Regions from separate parts of the Alteromonas sp. ABV2_168 genome, predicted to be linked through region 2. Evidence: predicted binding sites of a transcription regulator. Region 2 holds the regulator's gene; the other holds the start of a gene.
The links. The regulator MetJ, encoded in region 2, represses methionine synthesis genes. The targets are predictions, from matches to a motif close to TAGACGTCTAGACGTCTA.
Positions count from the first base shown of each region.

Region 1: the regulator MetJ is predicted to act here: its motif matches at 3,385-3,402, upstream of thrA (bifunctional aspartate kinase/homoserine dehydrogenase I).

Region 1 covers NZ_JBSWYQ010000009.1:168,314-173,614, forward strand. Annotated here, with positions in the region: gene thrB (homoserine kinase) at 1-717, opposite strand, end outside; gene thrA (bifunctional aspartate kinase/homoserine dehydrogenase I) at 734-3,199, opposite strand; gene ACXAH4_RS14525 (alpha-amylase family glycosyl hydrolase) at 3,767-5,301, shown strand, end outside.
Region 2 covers NZ_JBSWYQ010000003.1:57,640-62,940, forward strand. Annotated here, with positions in the region: gene metF (methylenetetrahydrofolate reductase) at 166-1,050, opposite strand; gene metJ (met regulon transcriptional regulator MetJ) at 1,207-1,530, shown strand; gene ACXAH4_RS05840 (MFS transporter) at 1,579-2,787, opposite strand; gene ACXAH4_RS05845 (malic enzyme-like NAD(P)-binding protein) at 2,885-4,138, opposite strand; gene ACXAH4_RS05850 (hypothetical protein) at 4,287-4,427, shown strand; gene rpmE (50S ribosomal protein L31) at 4,520-4,732, opposite strand; gene priA (primosomal protein N') at 4,909-5,301, shown strand, end outside.

The DNA of each region.
Region 1 (5,301 bases), on a different contig from region 2:
AGGTTCAGCTATTACATCCTGCATCACACTGGCTGCCAGGCCCGCGTTCTGCGCGTGCAGCGCATGCACGAACACGCCCAGTTGACGACCAAAAGTCAGCGTATTTGCCATCGCCACTTCTTTCGGTAATATATTCCGGGCCGCCGATGTGGAAACACTTATTCCAGAGTAGCACACAACCCAGTACCAGCTGCCGATAACCGGTAATTTCACCGTCACTTCGGCATCATTGCCGGTCATCAGGGTTAATCCGCCAAGATAACAGGGAGCAACATTATCATAATGAATGCTGCCGCTAATCTGCCCTTCCAGTTCGCCCATCATTAACAGAAGCGCATTCTCATCAAAGGGATAATCAAAGTGTGCATTCAGTGCATGAAAGGCTGCAACGATAGAACTGGCACTGGAGCCAAGGCCGCTGCCAATAGGCAGGTTCTTATGCAAAATCAGTTCAACATGACGGGTGGGCTTGCCGGCTTTTACCATTTCTTCAAAGAAATGGGCATAGCACAAGGTAACAATGTTGTTATCGGCACCAGCCGGTAACTTGTGGGCAAACGGGCCGGTGGCGGTCAGAGAAAATGCATCCGCATCTTTAACTTCAACAACATCGCCTAACTCAGTGCCGTCAACGGGTGCCAGTGCGGCACCCAACACATCAAAACCTAAACTTACATTGCCGATGGAGGCTGGCGCATAAGCGCGGGTGGTTTTCATACTACTCATCCTTCAATTACAGCGCCATTTGTTTCCACGGCATGGTACGCAGAATATCAGCAAACACACCGGCAGCGGTTACCGTACCACCCGCTCCGTAGCCGCGGATAACGTAAGGAATAGGCTGGTAATAGTCACTGCTGATTGCCAGCGCGTTCTCACCGTCTTTCACCGCCGCAAGAGGATGCGTAAGCGGCACCGCCTGAATGTTTACCTTACACTTGTCGCCATCGATACTGCCGATATAACGCAATACACTGTCGTTGGCTTTGGCTTCTTCCACCCGCTGACCAAATGCTGCATCCAGCTCAGGTAACTGCTGCATAAACTCATTAATTGATGCACCTTCTGCAAAACCTTCCGGTAACACAGATTCAATCTGAATATCAGACAATTCAAGCACCAGGCCGGCCTCACGTGCCATGATCAGGAGTTTACGGGCCACGTCCATGCCGCTTAAGTCGTCACGTGGATCCGGCTCGGTATAGCCATTTTCTTTTGCTGCACTGGTAGCCTGAGACAAGCTCATACCTTCTTCAAGCTTACCGAACACATAGGATAAGCTACCGGATAAAATGCCTTCGAACTGATGCAGCACGTCACCAGCAGCGAACAGTTTCTGCAGGTTATCGATAACCGGCAAGCCCGCACCTACGGTAGTTTCATATAAATACTGGCGATTTGTATTCTGCGCGGTTCTGCGCAGCTGGCGGTAATACGCCATGGTGTCGGTGTTGGCTTTTTTGTTAGGCGTCACTACGTGGAAGCCCTGCTCCATCATATCCACGTACTGTGAAGCGACTGCTTCGTGACTGGTACAATCAACAATCACCGGATTTACCAGACTGTTGCTGTTAACAAACTGGTGCAAACGCTCAACACTTAACGACTCCTCAGAAGCTGCCAGTGCAGACTGCCAGTCGCCTGACACATCAATGCCCTGCGCGTTAAGCAGCAGTTTGCGGCTGTTGGCAATACCGTATACACGTAACTGAATATTGCGCTTCAACAGTGCAGGTTGCTGACGGGAAATCTGACCCAGTAACTCTTTACCTACGTTACCGCAGCCAACCAGGAATACGTCAATGGTGTGGCGATCGGAGAAGAAATTCTGGTGAATAACCCGTACCGCCTTCTTCGCCTTTTTCGCTTCGATAACCGTAGAGATGGAACGCTCTGAAGATCCCTGAGCAATGGCTACGTTATTCACACGGGCTTGCGCCAGCGCAGCAAAGAAACGGGCTGCCAGGCCTTTCGTATGACGCATTCCATCGCCGACCAGGGTAACAATGGCTAAATCGTGACGCACTTCAATCTGATCAAGCAACTGGTTTTGCAGTTCCAGAGCAAAAGCATCTTCCAGCAGTTGCTGTGCACGGGCCGCATCTTTTTCCTGTATACAGAAGCTGATGCTGTACTCCGAGCTGGACTGGGTGATCAGGCTGATGGAAATATTGGCGTTACTCATCACCTCAAACACACGGCTTGCCATGCCTACCATGCCTTTGAGACCTGGTCCTGCAACATTAAACATCGTGATGTTATCGAGCTGCGAAATACCTTTCACTGACGTCCATTTCTCGCTGGCTTCGTTACTGATTAGCGTGCCGGGCGCAGAAGGATTCAGGGTGTTTTTGATCAGACAGGGAATGTGGTGCTGAGCGATAGGACCAATGGTTTTCGGGTGCAGTACTTTGGCACCGAAGTAAGACAGCTCCATGGCTTCCTGATAAGTCAGCTTATCAAGTAATACAGCCCCTTCAACCTGATTCGGGTCAGCGTTATAAACACCGTCTACATCCGTCCAGATTTCACAACAGTCTGCATCGATACAGGCCGAAAGGATGGCAGCAGAGTAATCAGAACCGTTACGGCCAAGCGTGACTTTCTCACCCTCTTCATTAACAGCAACAAAGCCGGGCATAACCAGTAATACTGAACCGTCGTTCTTTACGTCACTAAAACGGGCTTTACTCATTGCCACATCAGCAATGCTGTCGAGATATTCGCCGTGTGCCAGCACGTATTCGACCGGGTCGATGATACTGTTAACCACACCTTTACTTTGCAAAATCGCACTGAACAGCGTCACACTGATGTATTCGCCGATACTTAAGATGCCGGCAGCCACAGAATCCGGAGCACAACCAAGCAACTTAATGCCTTCCAGTTGTTGCTTAAGCGCAGACAAGCGCTCTGAGATAAATGAAGAAACGTGGTCGTGGGCGAAGTTATCTAAGGTGGTGTTTAATTCGTCAGCAATACCCTGAACAGTTTGCTCTAACTTTTCGAACAGAGGCTGGAAGTCATCCCCTGCGGCAGCCTGTTCACAAAGAGAAGAAAGCGCGTTGGTCACGCCCTTTGGCGCAGAAAGCACTACTGCTGCGCCATCGGTTTGGTGGGTGGTCATACAAATCTCAGTCACACGCAGGTATCGGGGTGCGTCGGCCAGAGAAGATCCACCAAACTTTAAGACTTTCATGTAATGCTCCTTTCGGTTTTATTTTGCTACATCAACGCTCAATTGCGTAAAAAAAAACCCGCTCCTGGTGAGGGCGGGCTTTCGATGTCTGGTTGCAATGTTGCGCACTAGCCAGCGACCGCCCTCGAAGAGGTGGTAATAATCATCGTGCCGGTGGTGCTAATCATTGTTTTCATACGGACAATTTGCCGTATAGACGTCTATCTGTCAACCGCGATTTTGCTTTTTCTGTGTAAAACACCGTCAGAACAGACAATTTACTCCTAAAGAGAGCCTTTTTCTGCCTTTTCATATTGCGATTCATCATATTTTGACAGGAAAAACGGGAATTTTATTGCGTACATTTTGCCGGAGCATTCCGTAATTTTTTCTTCCGGAGCTCAATGAACACCCCGCTCAGGCCAGGGCAATGAAATTCTGCCCGGGAATAACTTTATATTTTTCATATCATTAGTGTATAAAAAGGGCCGTACTCTCCGGTGCAACGTCCGGCGCGTTGCGGCACTGTCTTTGCTATCTCAGCTTACATATCCCTATCAGATTTTATTTTTCCCGGAGAAAGTCCTTATGTCAGCGTTTAACGGAGTTTTAGGCGTCAGCCAGGCAGAGTCAGGTTATCAGTTTGCAGTGTGGGCGCCGAACGCCAAATCTGTATGTGTGACCGGAACATTTAATGAATGGGATGAGACTGCAAATCCTCTGGAATCCCGTGAAGGCGGAATCTGGGTTGGTTTTGCTGACAACGCGAAAAACGGTGATGAATACAAGTTTGCTATCACCACCTTGCAGGATGAGCTGTTACTGAAAAACGATCCCCGTGCCCGCAAGGTCACAAACAGTGTGGGAAACAGTGTTATTTACGATGATGAATATCAGTGGCAACACACAGAATTTGACTCCGCCCCCCTTCATGAGCGCGTCATTTATGAAATGCATATTGGTACGTTTAATAAGCCCGAAGATGGCCACGGCACATTTGCATCGGCCATAGAAAAGCTGCCTGAACTGAAAGCGCTGGGCGTGACGATGGTTGAACTCATGCCTGTGAATGAATTCGCCGGCGATATCAGCTGGGGCTACAACCCTGCCTATCCCTTTGCAGTAGAGGAGGCCTACGGTGGTCCTGACGGATTAAAAGCCTTTATCGATGCTGCTCACGGCATGGGGATCGGTGTGATCCTTGATGTGGTTTACAACCATTTAGGCCCGGGCGACCTGGATATCTGGCAGTTTGACGGCTGGCACGAGAACGATAAAGGCGGCATTTATTTCTACAATGATTTCCGCAGCGCCACGCCATGGGGAGATACACGACCTGACTATGGCCGTCAGGAGGTGCGGGACTATCTCACCGACAATGCACTGATGTGGCTGAACGAATTTAAAGCTGACGGATTGAGGATGGATATGGTGCCTTATATGCGCAGTGTGTCCGGTGCGGATACCGGCGATGACGATATCCCTGAAGCCTACGATCTGATTAAAACCATCAATCACCGTATTCAGACGTCCTGCCCGGGTAAAATGACCATTGCAGAAGATCTTCACAGTCATGAGTACATTACCGATCCTTTAGACAAGGGCGGTTGTGGCTATACGGCACAGTGGGCCGCAGGTTTCGTTCATCCTGTCCGCGATACACTGACAAAAACCGAAGACAGTTATGTCGATTTAAGCACGGTGGTTAACGCGATTACCAGAGTGGTCAGCGGAAACCCGTTTGCCAGTGTGGTCTATACCGAATCCCATGATGAAGTCGCTAACGGTCAGGCCAGACTGGTTGAGGAAGTAGCGCCGGGCGGTGTGGATGACAACTACTTTGCCCGTCAGAAAGGCATTTTAGCCGGTGTCCTTACCCTCACAACCGCGGGCATACCCATGCTGTTCCAGGGGCAGGATTTTAAAGAGTCCGGTTGGTTCGATGATACCAGTGATATCGACTGGGCACGCAAAACCCGCTTTGCTGAGTATGCAGAAGCATTTAAGCAACTGGTCGGTTTACGTACTAATAAAAACGGGAACAGTGCTGCATTGACCGGCGGTGCCACAGAAATTGTGCATAAGGACGATGACAACAAAGTGCTGATCTACAAACGAAGCAA
Region 2 (5,301 bases):
GTGGCGAAATTGCGTAAATTGCCAGGCATCGTAGCGATAAGGGGGAGGAGGCCAGAGAAAAAACCGTCTGCAGCAGGGATGCTGCAGCCGAGCCTCCATGGATGGAGTTCCGGCGTGTTTTTTCTCTGGCCTTCGCGCCCAGCGAAGATGCCGGGAGAAATCCGCCTATTCAGCGCGAACGCCCAGCATGTGGCAGATGGCGTAGCTGAGTTCGCAGCGGTTCAGGGTGTAGAAGTGGAAGTGTTTTACCCCTTCTTTCGCCAGCACTTTTACTTGCTCCATGGCGATGTTTGCGCCAATCAGATTACGTGTTGCCTGATCATCGTCATCAAGCCCTTCGTACATTTTGTGCAGCCAGCCGGGTACGTGAACATTGGTGAAACCGGCAAACTTAATCAGTGTCTGATAATTCGTAACCGGCAGGATCCCGGGGACGATATCCAAATCGATACCGGCTGCAGCAGCACGGTCACGGAAACGCAGGTAAACACTGGTGTCAAAGAAGAACTGAGTAATTGCTTCAGAAGCCCCGGCTTCCGCTTTACGCTTCAGGTTAAGCAAGTCGAACTGGGCATTCGGCGCTTCCGGGTGTTTTTCCGGATAGGCGGCGACGGAGATATCAAAGTCTGCCACGTCTTTCAGCAGTGCCACCAGATCAGAGGCATACATTTCGGTTTTATCTACGCCCTTCGGTAAATCGCCCCGCAGAGCAACAATACGGCGAATACCCGAATCCCAGTACTCCTGAGCAATTTGTTTGAGTTCATCACGGCTTGCGTCCACGCAGGTCAGGTGAGGGGCTGCCTGTACACCGGTTTGTTGTTGAATGCGTTTAACAACATCATGGGTGCGGTCACGCTCACCACTGTTTGCACCGTAGGTCACAGACATATAAGAAGGCTTAAGAGGCGCCAGGCGTTCAACAGATTTCCACAGCGTTTGTTCCATCTTTTCCGAGTTAGGCGGAAAAAATTCAAAAGAGACATCAATGTCACGCAATTCGGACAATGACTGGTTTAAGGCGTCGATACCTTGTGCATAGGAAACCATTTTGTTGACTCACTCAATTCTTTGGACGTTTAGACGTCTAAACTAATTAATATATGTCTGGACGTCAAGAGGTTTACACGGCTTAATTGACCTTTTCGCTACATTGTTTAGAATTTCCGCTTATAAAGTAAAATAACAGGCAGTCCGAGATTTCACATGGCAGAATGGAATGGTAAGTATATACACCCTTACGCAGAGCATGGAAAAAAGAGTGAACAAGTAAAGAAAGTCACTGTTTCTATTCCGATTAATGTGCTTAAGGTGCTCACAGACGAGCGAACCCGCAGACAAATTAATAACCTGCGTCACGCGACGAATTCAGAGTTACTGTGCGAAGCATTCCTTCATGCTTTCACCGGGCAGCCGCTGCCTGACGACGACGATTTGCGCAAAGATAACCCTAACCGTGTTCCTGCCGTTGCAAGGAAAATGATGGAAGAGATGGGGATCGACCCCACCGCCGACAACGAAGAAGAATAAAGTAAAGCCAGAGCAAATCACTCTGGCTTTTTTGTATCAGGGGCAAGCTTAGTCTTGCCTGGCTGAGGGCGGTTCGATTTTTTGTAATTCGAATAGAGGCCTGAAAGTTGAGCGGAACAGGAGCACAATACCCAGGCTCATTACTCCGCCCGCAACCGCGCAGGCTACCGGACCAACTGCTGCCGTCACCGAACCACTTCTGAAGTCTCCGAGTTCGTTGGAAGACGCGATGAACAGGGAGTTCACTGCACTCACCCGGCCACGTAATGCGTCCGGTGTCATAATTTGTACTACTGAGCTTCTGATCACCACACTTATCATGTCTGAACCGCCATAAATCAGTAAAGCGAAGCAAGCCACATAAAGGTTCTGTGAAAAGGCAAAGCCGATAATGGAAAAGCTGAAGATGATCAGTGACCAGAACAGCAGCGGGCCATTGCGTTCAATAGCCCGCTTACGTCGTACCATTGTCAGACCGATAAGCGTCGCACCCACAGCCGGCATGGCCCGCAATAAACCCAGAGTTTCCGGACCTTCATGTAAGACGTCTTTCACAAACACAGGTAATATGGCCATGACACTGCCACATAGTATGACCACAAGATCAGTAAACAGCGCTCCGCGGACAACGTTGTTGTGCATCAGGTATTCCACACCGCTGAATATATCTTTAAGTGCCAGTTTGCGCTCTGAATGAATGTTCAGAGCGGGCAATAAAGAAAAGCCACCCAGCGTAAACAGGCCGAAAATGATGAGCACCCAGTAGAGCTGACGGTCGAGCGCCGCCAGTAACACGCCGGCGAGGAAAGGCCCCACGGTTAAGGCGATATTCCAGATAGAGCTTATGGCAGCCACCGCACGCCCCAGATGATCGGTGCTGACGATATTCGGCAACACAGACTGAATGGCCGGTGCGAAGAAAGCCCGCCCTGCGCCCAATACCGATAACGAGCAAAACAGCGCCCATTTATTCAGTTCCGGCTGATTCATCAGCAAAGCGACGGCCAGCACCACCAGTAACTGCAATCCGGCAGAAATTAATAAAATGCTTTTGCGGGAAAAGTTGTCTGCAGCCCAACCTGCCACGAGGAATAAACTGATCACCGGCACAATCTGAAAAATGCCTACCAGTGCCAGGTCAAAGGCCTCGCCGGTGGCTTCGTATAAATGCCAGCCTATACTGACTGCCATGGTTGAGCCGATAAGCGTGGTAGCTATTCGTCCGATGATGAGCCCGATAAGTGCTTTTGACCACATGAAATCTTTGTCCGTCAGATTAGGGGAAGCGGGAAGATAAACGAAAACGGGCCGGTAGTATAACCGGCCCGTAACAAATGAAGTCAGTATGCTTCAATCAGTCTTTGTTACCCGTGTATTTTGCCGGTAAGGATTCAACACCGGCGACGCCTGAGTCAATCGCTGCCTGTGCTACGGCACTGGCAATACGGTGAAGCAAACGGGGATCCATAGGTTTAGGAATAATGTAATCTTTACCAAATGTCAGCGATGCTGATTTACTGGCTTTCAATACTTCTTCAGGTACAGGCTCTTTCGATACTGAACGTAATGCTTCAACCGCAGCGACTTTCATTTCGTCATTAATGGTCGAAGCACGAACATCCAGTGCACCACGGAAAATGAACGGGAAGCACAGTACATTGTTCACTTGGTTGGGGTAATCTGAACGGCCCGTTGCCATGATCAAATCACTGCGAACCTCATGGGCCAGTTCCGGTTTAATTTCCGGATCAGGGTTTGAACAGGCAAATACCACCGGGTTTGGTGCCATCAGTTTTAAGGTTTCTGGAGGCAATACGTCAGGGCCGGAAACACCGACAAAAATATCCGCACCATCCATTACATCGTCAAGGGTACGTTTATCCGTGTTGTTGGCGAACAACATTTTGTGTTCCGTGAGATCGTCACGGCGGGTATGAATCACCCCTTTACGATCGAGCATATAAATGCGCTCACGCTGGGCGCCGCACTTGATCAGCAGCTCCATACATGCAACGGCGGCAGCACCGGCTCCCATACAAACAATTTTGGCGTCTTCGATGTTCTTGCCCTGAATTTCCAGCGCGTTGAGCATACCGGCCGCTGTTACGATGGCTGTACCGTGTTGATCGTCATGGAATACCGGAATCTTGCAGCGTTTGATCAGCTCCTGCTCGATTTCGAAACATTCCGGCGCTTTAATATCTTCAAGGTTAATACCGCCGAACGTATCAGCGATATTGGCAACCGTGTTGATGAATTCTTCAGTAGTCCGGTGTTTAACTTCAATATCGATAGCATCCAGTCCGGCAAAACGCTTAAACAGTAACGCTTTACCTTCCATCACGGGTTTTGATGCCAGCGGACCTAAATTACCTAATCCGAGAATGGCCGTACCATTACTGATTACTGCAACCATATTACCTTTGGCGGTATATCGGTATGCTGCATCAGGATCTTCGGCAATTTCACGTACCGGTTCGGCTACGCCGGGGCTGTAGGCCAGTGCTAAATCATCTACGCTGTCAGCCGGAGTCGACAGTTCTACCTTTATTTTGCCCGGAGTAGGGTATTCGTGGTAATCCAGGGCGCGTTGTCTGAAATCTGACATTCTTTTGTGTGTCCTTCTCAGGGTTTGGTCTTTGCACAACTACTACTTGTCGTTCCTGCGCTAATCTCTTGTTTTCGTTATAAAGCGCAGCTTGCGACAAATGTAACACAACGCCTTTCACAGTACATATCTGATCAGGAGCTATCTTATGCTTACTTTAGTTGCCGGAGGGCGGCTTCACAAAACGGAATTATCAATGCCGACTATTGATGAAATTTATAAGTTAACTTTAATTTATAATTTATTTTATATGGCTGGACGGTGGAGCGGGCGGGTGAGTAAAGCGTAACGGGACGAGCACGGGTTAAGTGTTTTAAGTAACGGATTTAAGGCACAAAAAAAGCGCCGTAAAGGCGCTTTTTTCGCAATTCAATGCCGGACTTATTTTTTGCCCAGAGCACCAAAACGCTTTTTGAAGCGGTCAACACGACCACCAGTATCAACGTTACGCTGCTTACCAGTGTAGAACGGGTGGCAGTTTGAGCATACGTCCAGGTTCAGTTCTTTACCTGCAGTAGAACGTACTTTGATAACGTTACCGCAAGAGCAAGATGCAGTAATTTCTTCGTAAGTAGGGTGGATACCTTGTTTCATGGGTTACCTCATTATATAAGGCCGTATCGCAATCCAGCCCGAAGCTGAACACCATACGCAACTATATTCAATACAAGGCACAACTGGCCTTGCCGTAAAGAGCGGCGCATATTAATGTATGACGCCGTTTTGATCAAGAACGATAAGTAAAAAAGTGCGGAAAATATAGGCAGATTATGCGTTTTGTTGAGGTGGCGGTTCCTGTACCGTTACGACAAGCTTTTACCTACTCCTGTGACACATTACCGGAAGCAGGCTGCAGGGTCAGTGTGCCTTTCGGCCCCCGCACATTAACCGGCGTCGTTCTGGGAGAGGCGGAAACGCCGGAGAACAGCGGAAAAATCAAACCGGTTCACCATGTTATTGATGACAGTCCGGTGCTCGACAGTGTGATGCTGAAACTGTGTCACTGGTTATCCCAGTATTATCTTCATCCGGTGGGGGAGGTTATTCACACCGTATTACCGGTCCTGCTGCGCAAGGGTGAACCGGCGAATCCGGTGGATGAAATCTGGTGGCATGCCGGTGATAACATTGATGAAAATCTGGCGTCACTGAAGCGGGCGAAG